DNA from 3 places in the Micromonospora sp. NPDC047527 genome. Region 3 is predicted to be linked to each of the others. Evidence: riboswitches for the same ligand, from Rfam matches in the RefSeq annotation. Region 3 holds a riboswitch; each other region holds the start of a gene.

Region 1 (5,633 bases), 260 kb from region 3:
GGGACTGGTCGATGAACGGGGCACGAGCGGCGGCCAGGTCGATCAGCGCCCGCTGCGGCAGCTCCCACGCGGTGCGGAACAGCTCCCGGACGTCGGCCGGCAGCTCGGTGATGCCCTGCACCGACCCCTCGGCTCGCTTGATCGCCGACCGGGTCCGGTCGGTCCACAGGCCACGGGCCTTGAGCTCGCGTACCAGAGCGGTGTTGACCTGGAGGAACTCACCCGACAGGGTCTCGCGCTTGAACAGGTTGGACACCTGCGGCTCGACGCACTCGTAGCACCCGGCGATCGAGGCGATGGTCGCCGTCGGGGCGACCGCCACGAGCAGCGAGTTGCGCAGCCCGTTCGCCCGCACCCGCTCGCGCAGCGCGGCCCAGCGCGCGGTCTGCGTACCCTCGATGCCCCACAGGTCGGGTTGCAGGTTGCCCCGCGCGGCCCGGGTCTGCCCGAACGCCGGGTGCGCGCCGAAGCGGTGCGCCAGGTCGGCGGAGGTCTCCAGCGCGGTCAGGTACAGCTCCTCGCTGATCCGGGTGGACAGCTCCCGCGCGGCCGGCGAGTCGAACGGCAGCCGCAGCGCGAAGAACACGTCCTGGAGGCCCATCAGCCCGAGCCCGACCGGCCGCCAGCGGGGGTTGCTCGCCGCCGCCTGCGGGGTCGGGTAGTAGTTGATGTCGATGACCCGGTCGAGGAACGTCACGGCGGTGCGGACCGTGGCGCGCAGCCGATGCCAGTCGATGCCGTCGGCGGTGAGGTGCGCGGCGACGTTCACCGAGCCCAGGTTGCACACCGCAGTCTCGGCGTCGCTGGACACCTCGATGATCTCGGTGCAGAGGTTGGACAGGTGCACGACGTTGCCCGGCTCGGCCGTCTGGTTGCACAGCCGGTTGGCGGCGTCCTTGAACGTCATCCACCCGTTGCCGGTCTGGGCGAGGGTCCGCATCATCTTCCCGTACAGCTCCCGCGCGGGGACCTGCCGCACGTAGCGGCCCTGCGCCTCGGCCTCCCGGTACGCGGCGTCGAACCGCTCCCCCCACAGGTCGGGCAGCTCCGGCACCTCGTGCGGGTCGAACAGCGACCACATCTCGTCGGCCTCGACCCGGCGCATGAACTCGTCCGGGATCCAGTTGGCGAGGTTCAGGTTGTGGGTACGCCGGGCGTCCTCGCCGGTGTTGTCCCGCAGTTGCAGGAACTCCTCGACGTCCGGGTGCCACGGCTCCAGGTAGACGCAGGCCGCGCCCTTGCGCCGGCCGCCCTGGTTGACCGCGGCGACGCTCGCGTCCAGCGTGCGCAGCCACGGCACGATCCCGTTGGACTGCCCGTTGGTGCCACGGATCAGCGCGCCCCGGGACCGGACCCGGGAGTACGCGATGCCGATGCCACCGGCGAACTTGGACAGGTTGGCGACCTGCGCGTACCGCTGGTAGATCGAGTCCAGCTCGTCGCGCGGCGAGTCGACCAGGTAGCAGGAGGACATCTGCGTGTGCCGGGTGCCGGAGTTGAACAACGTCGGGGAGCTGGGCAGATAGGCCAGGCTGGACATCAGCCGGTAGAAGCCGACCGCCTCGTCCGGCGTACGGGACAGGCCGCAGGCCACCCGCAGCAGCCAGTACTGCGGGGTCTCCAGCACCAGCCGGCTGGTGGGGTGACGCAACAGGTACCGGTCGTACACCGTGCGCAGGCCGAAGTACTCGAACCTCCGGTCGCCGTCCGGGTCGATCGCGTCGTCGAGCATCTCGGCGTGCGTCGCGACGAACGCGGCGGTGCCGTCGCCGATCAGGCCCTCGGCGTGGCCGATCCGGATCGACGCGCTGAACGAGGTGACGCCCTGCCGACGCACCTCCTTGTCGACGTAGCCGGACAGCAGCCGGGCGGCCAGGCGCGAGTACTGCGGTTCCTCGCCGATCATCTCGGCCGCGGTCTGGATGGACAGCCGGTCCAGCTCGGCCGTGGTCGCGCCGTCGTACAGGCCGCTGATCGTGCGGGTCGCCACGCGCATCGGGTCGACGTCGGCCAGGTCGTCGGCCCACCGCTCGACCGCCCGGACGATCCTGTTCACGTCCACGGGCTCGGTGGCGCCGTCGCGCTTGCGGACCTGCATCGGCGTCCGTCGCAGCGCCGTCTCGCCGCTGACCGGGGCTACCTCGGTGACTGTCACCACTCACTCCTCGCGAGTTCGAGACCAGATGGCCCTCGGACGCGAGGAGACAGACACCGGCGGACGCCACGCTGGGCGTGGGTCAGGTGGCGTCAGCCGTCCCACGCGGCCTCGGACCGCCGCGCACCCGGGTGCGGGTACGCGGCGCGCTGGCAGGTCTTCGGACTCGTGGGCACGACCGGGCTCGCCGGTCTCCTACTGGCCGTCGCTTCCCGGGCCGATTGGTGGCCCAGTGCCGATGACGGCTGTCGTTCCCACTCACCGCTGCGGGACAGTCCCGGATTCCCACCGGGTTCCCTCTTGCCTCGACCACTCCGAACGAGCGGCCGAACCAGCTGCGCTCGACACCATATATAGGGGCAGCAGCGTTTGTCACACCCCACATGTCGACGTCGGCGTGTCGGCGGCACCGACGCCCACCACCATCGATCGACGGGTCAGCCCGCGAGTGCGACTGTCTCCGCGGCCCGCGTGCGTCGCTCGACCGAGAAGCTGATCCCCGCCAGGCCCAGGCCGGCAATCGCAAGGACCACGCCCACCCAGGCCGGCGCGAGGTAGCCGAAGCCCGCGGCGATGACGACGCTGCCCAGCCCGGCACCGAGGCTGTTGGCGATGTTCATGGCGGACTGGCTCATCGCCGCGCCCATCAACTGCGCGCCCGGCGCGACAGTGATCAGGCGCGCCTGCAGGACCGGCCCCAGGTAGAGGCTTGTCGCGCCCACCAGGAACGCACCGACGAACAGGCCGACGCCGTTCGATGCGACGAGGCCGAAGACGGCGATGCTGACGATCATGGCGACGAAACCGACGTACATGCTCCGGCGCAGGTCCCGGTCCGCGAGCCAACCGCCCAGGGCGTTGCCGACTGTCATGCCCAGGCCCACCGCAACGAGCACCCACGGCACGGTCGTGGCCGAAAGGCCGGCGACGTCGGTAGTGACCGGCGCGAGGTAGGTGTTGACAGCGAAGAGACCGGCGAGGCCCACCGAGCCGGTGGCCGCCACGAGCCACACCTGCGAGGTCCGCAGGGCCCGCAACTCGGCGGCCGGCGAGGCGTCGACGGCCGCCACGACCTCCGGAACGACAGCCAGCACCGCCAGCAGCGTGAGCACGAACACACCGGCGATGACCAGGTACGCGGCTCGCCAGCCGACCGCCTGCCCGAGCCGCGTGACCGCCGGCACGCCCACCAGGTTGCTCACGGTCAGACCACCGAGCACGGCGGCGAAACCCCGGGCCTCGTTGCCGGGGCCGAGCAGGGCCGCCGCGAGCAGACCCGCCGCGCCGAAGTACGCGCCGTGCGGCAGTGCCGCGACGAACCGGGCCACCAGCACCAGGTCGAACGTCGGCGCGATCGCCGAGGCGACGGTGCCGACGATGAAGAGGACGAGCAGACCGAGCACCAGTTTCTTGCGCGGCAGTCGGGCGGTCAGCGCGGCGATCAGGGGCGCGCCCACCACCACGCCGAGCGCGTAGGCGCTGATCGTCCACCCGGCGCGGGCCACCGCGTCCGACGACGACTCGGCGTACTGCTGCGGGAGCAGGCCGCGTGCGATGTCGGGCAGCAGGCCCATCGCCGCGAACTCGGTGAGGCCGACCGCCACACCGCCCAGCGCCAACGCGAGAACCGCCCCCAGGCGTCGATTTCTGCTCAGTGCATGCACCGAGCGAATTTAGCAACAGCGTTGCGTAATAGGGTGGTGAGATGACGCGCACCACAGCCGACGTCACCTTCCTGCGCGGCTACAACCAGGCGTTGGTCATGGCCGTGGGACGTACCGTGCGGACGTTCGAGCGGTCGACCGTGGTCGACGCCACCGGCCTGACACCCCAGGCGGTCTCCAAGGTCATCGCCCGCCTGACCGCCGACGGCCTGATCCGTCCCGCCGGCGTCCGCCGCCCCGGCATCGGCAAGCCGGCGATCGTCTACGAACTCGTCCCCGACAGCCGGTACGCGATCGGCGCCCACGTCGCCCGCCGTACGCTGCGGCTGGTCCTGGTCGACCTGGCCGGCACCGTGCACCACTCGACGGTCAGCCCACTGCCCGGCGACTTCACCCCGGCGCAGCTCCTCGACGCGCTGAGTTCCGGCATCGACGCGATACCCGGCAGCACCGACCTGCGGGGCAGGCTGACCGGCGTGGGCATCGGCATGATCGGCCCGCTGGACCACGCGCGGGGCCTGGTCCGGGACGCCCACGGGCTGCGGCACTGGCACGACATCCCGCTGCGCGAACTCGCCGAGGCGCACCTGGGCCTGCCCGTGCATCTCGACAAGGACGTCACCGCGGGGATCACCGCCGAGGCATGGCGGCACGGCGGGACGTTCGGCGACGCGGTCCTCATCATGGTCGAGTCCGGCATCGGCGGGGGCTTCTGGCTGGGCGGCACGGCCCACCGGGGCGCGCACACCAACGCCGGGGAGTTCGGCCACACCGTCGTCGCCCTGGACGGGCCGCCATGTGTCTGCGGGCGGCACGGATGCCTGGAGATCGTGCACCACCACGCCGCCGAGGCCGGCGACATCGAGCGGGCGGCCCGCGTCCTGGCGGTCGGCGTGGTCAACCTGCTCCAGACCCTCGACCTCTCCCGCGTGGTGCTGGCCGGCGCCGACCTCCTGCGGCACGCGGATACCTACCTCGCGGCGGTCGAGGAGGCCGTGCACACCGACGTGCCCCGCGCGGACTGGCTCACCACGGACGTGACCCTGTCCAGCCTCGGCGCGGACGTGATCGCCGCAGGCGCCGCCATGCAGGTCCTCGACCAGCACTACGGCGTTCCGGATCTCGCCCCGCTCTAGAGCTGTTCTGCCCGCGGCGAGCCGCGTGGGGCAGGCCGTGGTCACGGCCCGCCCCACGCGGCTGCGCTACCCCCGGCTCAGTTCGCGCCGGTGACGGTGAACGGCCGGGACACCGTCGTCGCCGACGTGGCGCCGCTGAGCGTGACGCTTGTCGCGCCCGCCTTCGCCGCACCCGGGACGACGACAGTCGCGCCGGAGATCACACCGTCGCCGTTCGCCCGCACGGTGGTGCCCGCGAGGCCGTCGCCGAAGGTGATGGTGACCGTCTCGTTCGGCGCGAACCCGAAGCCGTCGACCGTGATCGACGTCCCGCGCGGAGCCGCAGTGCTCAGCAGCGCCACCCGAGGCTGGTAGCTCGGCGCCTCCGCCCGCCCGGTCACCTGGACGGTGGCCGTGGCCGGCGTACGAGTGGACGCGCCCGTCGCGGTGACGGCGTACCGTCCGGGTTGCGCGTCGCCCGAGGTCGGGACCGAGGCGCGGACCGTTCCCGTCGCGGAGGCCGCGACAGTCGTGGTCCGGGACGGGTCGGTGCCGACGCTGACGGTCACCTGCTCGCCGGCGGCGAACCCGCTGCCGTCGACGGTGATCGCGTCGCCGGTGGTGACGGTGCCGGCCTTCGACAGCGCGATCGTCGGCTGGGATCCGCCCCGGGCGACGGTCACGGTGAAGGCCGTGGTG
Region 2 (5,633 bases), on a different contig from region 3:
AGCGGCTCGTCCAACGTCGGCACCGACCTGAACCGCAACTGGTCCTACAACTGGGGTTGCTGCGGCGGCTCGTCCGGCTCGACCTCGTCGGAGACCTACCGCGGCCCGTCGGCGTTCTCCGCCCCGGAGACGCAGGCGCTGCGCAACTTCGTCAACAGTCGCGTGGTCGGCGGAACCCAGCAGATCAAGGCGAACATCGACTTCCACACGTACTCGCAGCTGGTGCTCTGGCCGTACGGCTATACCACCGCGAACACCGCGGCCGGGATGAACGCCGACCAGTACAACACCTTCGCCACCATCGGCCAGCAGATGGCGGCCACCAACAACTACACCCCGCAGCAGTCCAGCGACCTCTACATCACCGACGGGGACAGCATCGACTGGATGTGGGCCACCCACAACATCTGGGCGTACACCTTCGAGATGTACCCGGGCTCGGCGAGCGGCGGCGGCTTCTACCCGCCCGACGAGGTGATCCCCGCACAGACCAGCCGCAACCGCGAGGCCGTGCTGATGCTCAGCGAGTACGCCGACTGCCCGTACCGGGCCATCGGCAAGCAGGCGCAGTACTGCGGCGGCGGTGGTGGCGGCACCACGGTCTGGTCCGACACCTTCGAGACCGCCACCGGGTGGACCATCAACCCGTCCGGTACGGACGCCGCCACCAGCGGAGTGTGGGAGCGGGGTGCCGCCCAGGCGACCACCTCCTCCGGCGCCAAGCAGCTCACCCCGTACGCCGGCGCCAACGACCTGGTCACCGGCCGGCTCGCCGGCTCGGCGGCCGGTGACTACGACGTCGACGGTGGCGTGACAAGTGCCCGGTCCCCGGCGGTGACCCTGCCGTCGTCGGGCACGCTGACCCTCTCGCTGGCCTGGTATCTGGCACACGGCTCGAACTCGTCGTCAGCCGACTACCTGCGGGTGAGCGTGGTGCACAACGGCGGCACCACCGCGCTGCTCACCCAGGCCGGCGCGGCGACCAACCGCAACGGGAGCTGGGCGGTGGCGAACCTCAACCTCACTCCGTACGCCGGCCAGTCCGTGCGGATCCTCGTCGAGGCCGCGGATGCCTCCGGCGCGAGCCTCGTGGAGGCGGCTGTGGACAACGTCACCATCACCGCCTCCTGATCGGGTGGGGCCCCGTTCCGCCCCTGCGGGGCCCCACCACCCGCTCCGAGCCTCCAGATCCCGCGGTGCGCTACCGTCTTAGCGACCACTCCGCAGCGAAGCCGGTGCGATACCGGCGCTGTCCCGCAACTGTGATGCCCCGCCTGACGGTGGGGACAAGCCAGGTCGCCTGCGGATCGGTCGCGACACGCGCTCTCGAGGAAGGGCGCCTCGTGGGCGGGCGTACGGAAGCCCTGTCGGCGAAGCAACACTCCTCGACCGACAGGAGGCCCCATGTTCAGACGTACCCCCCGGCTCTTCGCCGCGACCCTCGCGGTCGCCGCGCTCGCCCTCGGCGCCTGCGCCGAGAAGACCACCGACCAGCCGGCGCCCGGCGTCGGTTCGGCGACCGCCAGCTTCCCGGTGACGGTCGGCTCGCTCACCCTCGACAAGCGGCCCGAGAAGATCGTGTCGCTGGCGCCCACCGCCACCGAGATGCTCTTCGCCATCGGTGCCGGCCCGCAGGTGACCGCGGTCGACGACCAGTCCAACTACCCGGCTGACGCGCCCAAGACCGACCTGTCCGGCTTCCAGCCCAACGCCGAGGCCATCGCCAGCAAGAACCCCGACCTGGTGGTGATCTCCGACGACCGGAACAAGATCGTCGACCAGCTCGGCAAGCTCAAGATCCCGGTGTACCTGACCCCGGCGGCGACCACGCTTGACGACTCCTACCGGCAGATCACCGATCTGGGCACGCTTACCGGGCACGCCGACCAGGCCACCGACGTCACCACCCGGATGAAGGACGACATCGCCAAGCTGGTCAAGGACGTGCCGCAGCGCGCCGAGAAGCTCACCTACTTCCATGAGCTGGGCCCGGAGCTCTACAGCGCGACCAGCAAGACCTTCATCGGCTCGATCTACGACCTGGCCGGTCTGACCAACATCGCCGACCCGGCCGACGCGGACGGCAAGAGCGCCGGCTACCCGCAGCTGTCCCAGGAGTTCATCGTCAAGGCCGACCCCGACTTCGTCTTCCTGGCCGACGCCAAGTGCTGCCAGCAGAGCGGCGACTCGGTCAAGGCCCGCAGCGGCTGGGCCGGGGTCACCGCGGTGAAGAACAACCAGGTCGTGGCGCTGGACGACGACATCGCCTCCCGGTGGGGCCCACGGATCGTGGACCTGCTCCGGGTTGTCATCGACGCGGTCGCCAAGGTGCCCGCGTGATCGACGTCCGTCGGTGACCGGACTGCTTCCGGTGGCCACCCCGGCACCAACCACGCGGCCGGCCGGGACGCAGCTCGCGTCCCGGCCCGCCGGCCTGCGCAAGCGCTGGTTGGCTGCCGGGGTGTTCGCGGTGCTCGTCGCGCTCGTCGCCGGGGTGTCGCTCGGCCCGGTCAGTCTGCCGCCGGGCAGCGTCGCCGCCGAGCTGCTCAACCTGATCCCCGGGGTGCACCTGGAGAGCGGGTTGACCGAGCGGGAAATCGCCATCGTCACCGAGTTGCGGCTGCCCCGGGTCGTGCTGGGCCTGCTCGTCGGTGGCCTGCTCGCCCTGGCCGGCGGCTGCTACCAGGGCGTGTTCCGCAACCCGCTCGCCGACCCGTACCTGCTCGGGGTGGCCGCCGGCGCGGGCCTCGCGGTCACCGCGGTGATCGCCCTCGGCGGCGCCGGCCGGCAGGGCGCGATCTCCGGGCTGCCGCTGACCATCCCGTTGGCCGCTTTCGTCGGGTCGCTGCTCGCCGTGACGATGACCTACCTGCTCGGCGCGGCCGGCGGCCGGAGCCGGTCCCCGGCGATGCTGATCCTGGCCGGGGTCGCGGTCTCCGCGTTCCTCTCCGCCGGGCAGACGTACCTGCTGCAACGGCACTCCGACACCATCCAGTCCGTCTACTCCTGGCTGCTGGGCCGGCTGGCCACCGCCGGCTGGCACGACGTGCTGCTGGTGCTGCCGTACGCCGTGGTGACCACCGTGGTGGTGCTGCTGCACCGCCGCGAGCTGGACGTCCTCGCGCTCGGCGACGACGAGGCGCGCAGCCTCGGCCTGCACCCGCAGCGGTCCCGCTACCTGCTGATCGCCGCCGCGTCGTTGGGCACCGCCGCCGCCGTCTCCGCGACCGGCCTGATCGGCTTCGTCGGCATCATCGTGCCGCACACCGTCCGGCTGCTCGCCGGGTCGAGCTACCGGGTGATCCTGCCGCTGTCGATGCTGTTCGGGGCGGCGTTCCTGGCCCTGACCGACGTGGTGGCCCGCACCGCCGCCGCCCCGGCCGAGGTGCCCATCGGGGTGGTCACCGCCCTGCTCGGCGGCCCGTTCTTCGTCCTGGTGCTGCGCACCGCCCGGCGGGTGCTCACATGAGCCCCGAGCCGGCCGGCGTGCCCGCTCCCCGCCAGGCCGGTGCGACGGCGGTCGAGGTGCGGGGGTTGCACGTCAGCCTGGGCGGCACCCCGATCCTCACCGGCGTCGACCTGACCGTCGCCGTCGGCGAGTGGGTCACCGTGATCGGCCCGAACGGCGCCGGCAAGTCGACCCTGTTGCGCGCCGTCGGCGGCCTGCTGCCCGCGCCGGGAGCGATCACCCTGTTCGGTACGCCGAGCGCCGAACTGCGCCGCCGGAACCGCGCCCGGGTGGTGGCCACGGTGGCACAGTCACCGGTGGTGCCACCCGGCATGTCGGTGCTGGACTACGTGCTGCTCGGCCGTACCCCGTACATCCCGCCGCTGGGCCGGGAGTCGGCCGCGGACGTGGCCGCCGTGCACGAGGTGCTCGACAGGCTGGACCTCGTCGGCTTCCACCGCCGCGAGCTGGCGACCCTCTCCGGCGGCGAACGGCAGCGGGTCTTCCTGGCCCGGGCGCTCGCCCAGGGCGCGACGCTGCTGCTGCTCGACGAGCCGACCAGCGCGCTGGACATCGGCCACCAGCAGGAGGTGCTGGAACTGGTCGACCAGCTCCGCCGCGCGCACGGCCTGACCGTGCTGGCCACCATGCACGACCTCTCCCTGGCCGGCGAGTACGCCGACCGGATGGTGATGCTGGCCGACGGTCAGGTGGTGGCGACCGGCACCCCCCGCGAGGTGCTGACCGAACACCTCCTGGCCACCCACTACCGGGCCAGCGTCCGCGTCGTCCCCGGCACCCACGGCCCCCTGGTGGTCCCCGTCCGCCCTCGCTGACGGGGGCGGTCAGTCCTCTTCCGGGCCGAGGTCGATCACCGAGAAGAGGGCGCCCTGCGGGTCGCGTAGGGCGGCGAACCGGCCCGTCGGGATGTCGCGGGGTGGGACGAGGATGGTTCCGCCCAGCTCGGCGGCGCGGGCCGCGGCGGCGTCCGCGTCGGTCACCGCGAAGTACACCGTCCAGTACGCGGGCAGGTCGGCCGGGAAGTCGTCGGCCAGCGGCGGCATCATCCCGGCGACGATCCGCGCACCGAGCCGCCACCCGGTGTACGTCATTCCGCCGACCGGCTGTTCGTCCGGCTGCCAGCCGAACACCAGCTCGTAGAAGACCTTCGCGCCCTCCGGATCGGGGGTGACCAGCTCGTTCCAGCTCATGGCGCCGGGCACGTTGAACACCTCGGCGCCGGGCATCGCCAGCGGCTGCCAGACGCTGAACGTGGCGCCCGCCGGGTCGGCGAAGACCGCCATCCGGCCCCGGTCGAAGACCTCGAACGGCGGCACCACGACCTGCCCGCCGGCCCGCTCGACCCGGCCGGCGACGAGTTCCGCGTCGTCGGTGGCGAGGTACGTCGACCAGATCGGCACCTGATCGGGAATCGCGGGCGGTCCCACTCCGGCGACCGGCTGCCCGTTGAGCAGGAAGACGGTGTAGCCGCCCGCCTCGGGCTCCGGTGTCACCCGTCCGGTCCAGCCGAACAGCTCGGGGTAGAACCGCCGCGCGTCGGTCAGATCCGGGGTGGCCAGGTCGGCCCAGCAGGGCGTACCCGGCGGGACGGTGCTCACGTCAAGACCCCTCTCGGCCGGGGCGGCCACGGCGGCCCCCTGCGGGAATCCTGGCACCGTCCCGCCGCGGCCCGGGGCGGAAACGGACGAATCGTCAGCTGAACCGGCGACCCTCGTCCCGCCGGTACGCCCAGGCGGCGAGCGTGGCGAGCAGCACCACCCAGACGCCGAGCATGATCAACGAGAGTGGCTCGACGTCGTAGTCGCCCACCGCGGCCCACATCAGCTCGGCCGCACCCCTGGTGGGCAGGAACGGCGCGATCGTCTCGATGAAACCGGGTGCGTCCCCCGGCGCGGAGAGCAGCCCGCCGCCGAACGCGAGCGGCAGGAAGACGACCTGCGCCACCACGATCGCCGCCTTGCTCGGCAGCGAGTAGCCGATGGTGAGCCCCATCAGCGTGAATGGCACCGAGATGACGGCCACGGTGACGATGGCCAGCAGGAACGCCGCCGGGGTGATCCGGGCCGCGGTCAGGGTCGCGCCGATCACCACGACCGGGATCAGCGACAGGAACGTCAGCGCCAGGCCCGCCAGCACCCGGCCGGCGAAGCGGGGCGCCGGCCCG
Region 3 (5,633 bases):
CGGATGGAGATCGACCGGACCGACGTCGTGGCCGAGGTGGCGGCGGCCTTCGCCGACTACGAGCGGGCGCTGGTCGACGGCGACGCGGACCGGATCTGCGCGTACTTCTGGGATTCCGAGCGGACCGTGCGCTTCGGCCTCGCCGACCACCAGTACGGGCTGGACGAGCAACGCGAGTGGCGGGCCACGCAGCCGCCACTGCCCGCCGGTCGCCGGCTGGTGGACCCGGCAGTCACCACGTTCGGCAGGGACCTCGCGGTGGTGACGACCCGCTTCGGGTACGCCGGCGGCGCGCCCACCGGGCGGCAGACCCAGACCTGGGTACGCCTGCCCGTCGGCTGGCGGATCGTCACCGCCCACGTCTCCGTTCCACACTGCCCGGTGCCGGGAGTTAGCTGATTCGGTGGGCGCTGTAGATGTACAACGGAGGTGAGCCAGCAGCCCGGTACCACAGGAGGCCGGCCGCACTGGTGCAGCGGCCGTTCATCGCATAGGTGTAGTCCGAGTAGGCGTACCCAACTAGCGGGGATGTGCGGCTCTGTTGCATTGAGCGTCGGCAAGATCGACGCAGGCTTGAGCAGTGCAGTCATCGAGCCAGCCTGACCCGTGGCTGCCACCGAAGTCGGCGTTCGCCGGGTTCCGGTTCCCGCCAGAGGTGATCGTCGTCGGGGTGCGCTGGTATCTGCGGTTCAACCTGTCCTATCGCGATGTGGAGGAGCTGCTGGTCGAACGTGGCGTGGAGGTCGATCACGTCACGGTGTTCCGGTGGGTGCAGCGGTTCACGCCGCTGGTGGCCGACGCCGCTCGCTTCTGCCGGCACTCGCCAGGTGACAGGTGGTTCGTTGATGAGACGTACGTCAGGGTGAACGGTGTTTGGCGGTACGTGTACCGGGCGGTCGACCAGGACGGGCAGGTCATTGACGTGCTGGTCTCGGCTCGCCGGGACGCCGGCGGGGGCCGGCGGTTCGTCCGACGGGCGCTGTCGACGTTGAAGGTGACACCCGTGGAGGTGGTCACCGATGCCGCCGCGGTCTACCCCGGTGTGCTCGACGAGCTGATCCCGTCCGTGTGGCGCCACGTCGAGCAGTACGCCAACAATCCGATAGAGGCTGATCACAGCCAGCTGAAACAGCGGTTGAGACCGATGCGCGGGCTACGAACGGACAAGACAGCACAGGTGATCATCGCCGGCCACGCCTTCATACAGAACCTCCGCCGCGGCCACTGCGAACTCGCCGTCGACGCCCCGCCCTCTCTGCGGGTCGCTGCGGCGTTCGCCGAACTCGCCCAAGCGATCTGACCACGGACCCGACACCCGGCTCAACAGTCCGCCGATCCGATACCGCAACGGCGCCGTATCAGTCGGGCGACGAGGGCGCCAGTTCCCGTAACGGGGAGCAGTAAATAACCAACCTTCGATCAGGGTACGTCGATCGTGTATTCGGCGGTGTGCACCCTCCCGTCGACCTGGAAGTCGAAGAAGGCCCGGTAGCGGCCGGAACTCGGACTGGTCAGCCAGAACTGGACGGTTCCGTCGATGAGTTCCTGCTCAGGGTGAACATGCACGTATCCGAGGTCGCCCTCACGGACGACGACCAGATGCCCGTACGCGCCCAGGTATCGCTCCAGCTGTACAGGCGTGGTTGTGTCGGCGCGGCTGATCCGAAATTCCATCGGCGCTGTCACGCCCACCGTCGGCGTGCCGGTCATCGACACCGCGTACGGACCAGCCGTCGCCTGCGCCTGCGCCGGTGGCAGCGCGGCGGGGGTGTGCGCGCCGGGCACGGTGTGGTCGACGCCCAGCACGAGAGGCACCTGAGTGCCGTTGGCCGCGGTGACGGAGAAGTCGGCGTAGACGCGGTAGCCGCCGGGCCGGGCCAGCGTCAGGGGGACGCTCCAGGTACCGTCGGGTGCCATTGTCGGATGCAGGTGCTGGTAGCCGCTCAGGTCGCGGCCCACCACGATCATGTGCAACGGCTTGTCGTGGACGACCGCGAAGCGCGTCGCCGGTTGTCGGTCGGTGCCGACGATGCGGAAGCGGTAGTCGGCGCGTAGCCCGACGGGTTGGGTTCGTTCCAGCGGTTGCAGGGTGTACCCGCCGGCGCTGACCGTCGTCCCGGTGACCAGCGACTCGCCTGTCGCGCCGTCACCCCGGTGCGTGTGCGGTCCGGTGCCGGCCGGGTGTTGGTGTCCGTCGTTCGCGGACAGCGCGGGATCCGAGGCGGCCGGGCCGCCCGCCGGGGGCCGGGTGGTGCCGGCGGCCGGGGTCTCGGTGCCGCCGATGCGGGCCAACCCGAACCCGGCGAGCAAGACCAGCACCAGACCACCGACCAGCAGCGCCAGGTGAGTGTTGCTCAGCCCGGACCCGGGTGTCACGGTGGCGGGGTCCGGGTCGGGCCGTGCTCCGGAGTGGACGGGCGGTCGAGTGTCCGTCGTGGCGGGGGCCGTCGCGTCCTCATCGGTCGGATTTGGATCGACCGCGACGCCCGTGCGAGCCACGACGACCGCGGTGTCCTTACGCGCGGCCGGCGCGGTGCTGGGTCGGCGCTTACCGCCCGTGCTCTGCGTACCGTTGCCGGTCGCCGCACCGGCCTTGCTCCCGGAGGTCTCGCCGTTGCCGGCCTTGCGCCCGGCGGTCTTGCCCGCGCCGGTCCTGCCGCCGCCGGTCTTGTTGATGGGGCGAGCGCCGGCGCCGCGACCGGAGGCTGCCGACGAGGTACGGCCCCGGCCGGTGGGTCTGCCGGTGGGAGCCGTCCGCCGATGCCAGACGACGAATCCGGCCACCGCCGCCGCGGCCACCGCCGCCATGCCGGCCCAGGCGAGCGCTCCCGGACCGTTCTCCTCTGCGGAGTCGGTCGATGGGGCCGCGACTGCGGACGGCGGTACCGCCGTCTCGGCGGCTACGGTCGGCACTGCCGAGACCTGCCCGGATGATCCGTGTTGCTCCGTGGCGGCCAACAGCGCAGGGTCCGGCTGGGTCGTCGGAGGGCTCCACCCCTGCGGCGCTGCCGTCACCCGCCCGTTGTAACGGAAGGTCAGGGTGCCGCGCACGGTGTCGCCGTCCGAGGCGACCGACAGGTAGCTCACCGAGTACTGGCCTTTGGCCGGTAGGTGCGCGACCGCCACCGTCGCGGGGAACCCGGTCGTGTACTCACGTGGCTCGAACTGGCCGTTGACCAGGAAGTATTCCCGTACCGGCTTGTCCAGCGGCTTCGGCTCCCCGTACGACCAGCCGTTGTCGACCCGGATGCCGCCCGGGGCGGTGATGGTGAAGAACGCGTTGGCTGCGGCCTTCTCGGTGAAGTACAGCTGCACCGACGTCAACGGCTCGCTCACCGTGGTGCCCCCCGCTGGCGTGGACATCGCGAGGGTCCCGTGAGCTCCGGCGGGTTGGGCGGACGCGAGCAGAGCGACCGCCGAGGCGAGGAGGAGCGCGAGGAGGCCCGAGAGCGCCCGCACCGGAGTCTGAGGGAGACGACGCATCTGAATATCTTCGCCGTGGTGAGACTTTTTTCAAGAGGTGCTGGACTTTTTCCTCAGCTGACAAAAGTCGGCCATCTCTCGGGGTCGTCCACTCGCTGCCGTTGACGACGACCGTGACCTTGGCGATCTCCTGTTCTACCCTGGTCCCTCTCGTGTTGCGGGATGTTGGGTTCGCCACCGTGGAACCGTCCCGACAGGCGGGTTCACCGCCGCCGGGGTGTTCGCGAGCCCTTACGATAGATAACGGTGTTGGTTCGCCGCGGCCCGATCGGTCGCGGCGTCGTAAGAGGGAACCCGGTGCGAAACCGGGACTGCCCCGCAGCGGTGAGTGGGAACGACCGCCGTCATCAAGCACTGGGCCGCGAGGTCTGGGAAGCGACGGCCAGTAGGCGACCGAACAGGTCACGCCCACGAGTCCGAAGACCTGCCAGCGCCGCGCACACCACCCCGGTGTGCGCCGCCGACGGTCTCTAGGGACGACCGGGGCGGAAGCCGGTGCGTTGTCGTACCCCTTCCTTCCCGCTGTCTCCTGGGTCCTCGGGCACTTCGAGGGAAGGAACCCATGAACACTGCATTCGGTCAGAGCACCGTGCTCGGCTATCCGCGTATCGGCGGCAACCGTGAGCTGAAGAAGGCGGTGGAGGCCTACTGGGCGGGAGGTATCGACGCCGAGGGGTTGGAGACGACCGGCGCCGCCCTGCGGGCCGAGGTCTGGCGGGCGCTTCGGGACGCAGGTCTGGGCACGATTCCGTCCAACACGTTCTCCTACTACGACCACGTGCTCGACACCGCCGTGGCCGTCGGCGCGATCCCGCAACGTTTCTCCCGCCTCGGTCTCTCCGCGCTCAACACCTATTTCGCGATGGCCCGTGGCGTCGACGCCGAGCCGGCGCTGGAGCTCACGAAGTGGTTCGACACGAACTACCACTACCTGGTACCGGAGATCGGTGACGACACCGCTTTCGCCGCGAACCCCGCGAAGGCGCTGCGTGAGTACCGGGAAGCCCGTGAGCTGGGCATCGAGAGCCGTCCGGTGCTGGTGGGACCGGCCACGTTCCTGCTGCTGGCCAAGCCCACCGACGGGAGCGGTGAACCGTTCGATCGGCTGACGGACCTCATCGACGTGTACGCCGACCTCCTGCGGACCCTCGCCGAGGCTGGGGTGCAGTGGGTACAGCTGGACGAACCCGCCTACGTCAGCGACCGCAGCCCCGCAGAGATCGCCGCCCTCCGCGACGCGTACACCCGGTTGTGCGCCGTGCCGCAGCGGCCGAGGATCTTCGTCGCCACCTACTTCGGGGAACTCGGTGACGCGCTGCCCGCTCTGCTGAACACGCCAGTCGAGGCGATCGGGTTGGACCTGGTTGCCGGGCCCGGCAACCTGCATCGGCTCGCCGGAGCGGGTCAGCTACGTGGTAAGACAATCGTCGCGGGGCTCGTCGACGGACGTAACATTTGGCGCACCGACCTGCGAGCGGCGATCAGCTCCGGTGCCGCGGTGACGGGGCTCGCCGACCACGTCGCGGTGTCCACCTCGTGCTCGCTGCTGCACGTGCCGGTGGACCTGTCCGTCGAGACCGCCCTTGATCCGGACCTGCGCGACCGCTTGGCTTTCGCCCGGCAGAAGGTTGATGAGGTCGTCCTGCTGGGTCGGGCGCTGCGCAACGGCACCACGTCCCTGCCCGCGCAGCTGCCGCCGGCCCCGGCGACGTGGCACGACGACAGCGTGCGAGGGCGCCTTGCCGCGTTGCGGGGCACGGACCGGCAACGCGGCGCCTACCCGCACCGCGCCGCCGCACAGCAGGCCCGGCTGAACCTGCCGCCGCTGCCAACGACGACCATTGGCTCGTTCCCGCAGACCGACGAACTGCGCCGGGCCCGCGCCGCGTACCGGGCTGGCCGGCTCAACGAGGTTGGTTACACCGAGCGGATGCGGGCTGAAGTCGAGCGGGTCATCCGACTTCAGGAGCGGTTGGGTCTGGACGTGCTGGTGCACGGCGAGCCCGAACGCAACGACATGGTCCAGTACTTCGGCGAGCAGTTGAGCGGGTTCGCCGCCACCGAGCACGGCTGGGTGCAGTCCTACGGCTCCCGCTGCGTACGCCCACCGATCATCTACGGCGACGTGGCCCGCAAGGCGCCCATGACGG

The links. A riboswitch is a leader RNA that binds a small molecule or an ion and turns the genes downstream of it on or off. The one in region 3 is predicted to bind cobalamin.
Region 1: it holds a riboswitch for cobalamin, as region 3 does, so the genes downstream of both, ABZ808_RS07495 (ribonucleoside-diphosphate reductase subunit alpha) here and metE (5-methyltetrahydropteroyltriglutamate--homocysteine S-methyltransferase) in region 3, are expected to answer to the same signal.
Region 2: it holds a riboswitch for cobalamin, as region 3 does, so the genes downstream of both, ABZ808_RS11385 (ABC transporter substrate-binding protein) here and metE (5-methyltetrahydropteroyltriglutamate--homocysteine S-methyltransferase) in region 3, are expected to answer to the same signal.

The regions. Positions count from the first base shown of each region.
Region 1 covers NZ_JBEYTK010000001.1:1,681,676-1,687,308, forward strand. The annotation lists gene ABZ808_RS07495 (ribonucleoside-diphosphate reductase subunit alpha) at 1-2,098, opposite strand, end outside; cobalamin riboswitch at 2,289-2,506, opposite strand; gene ABZ808_RS07500 (MFS transporter) at 2,593-3,819, opposite strand; gene ABZ808_RS07505 (ROK family protein) at 3,861-4,955, shown strand; gene ABZ808_RS07510 (GH92 family glycosyl hydrolase) at 5,033-5,633, opposite strand, start outside.
Region 2 covers NZ_JBEYTK010000002.1:539,552-545,184, forward strand. The annotation lists gene ABZ808_RS11380 (M14 family zinc carboxypeptidase) at 1-1,131, shown strand, start outside; cobalamin riboswitch at 1,175-1,323, shown strand; gene ABZ808_RS11385 (ABC transporter substrate-binding protein) at 1,405-2,340, shown strand; gene ABZ808_RS11390 (iron ABC transporter permease) at 2,363-3,469, shown strand; gene ABZ808_RS11395 (ABC transporter ATP-binding protein) at 3,466-4,284, shown strand; gene ABZ808_RS11400 (VOC family protein) at 4,294-5,067, opposite strand; gene ABZ808_RS11405 (ABC transporter permease) at 5,162-5,633, opposite strand, start outside.
Region 3 covers NZ_JBEYTK010000001.1:1,943,186-1,948,818, reverse strand. The annotation lists gene ABZ808_RS08640 (AtzH-like domain-containing protein) at 4-399, shown strand; gene ABZ808_RS08635 (IS6 family transposase) at 611-1,300, shown strand; gene ABZ808_RS08630 (copper resistance protein CopC) at 1,420-3,483, opposite strand; cobalamin riboswitch at 3,717-3,930, shown strand; gene metE (5-methyltetrahydropteroyltriglutamate--homocysteine S-methyltransferase) at 4,046-5,633, shown strand, end outside.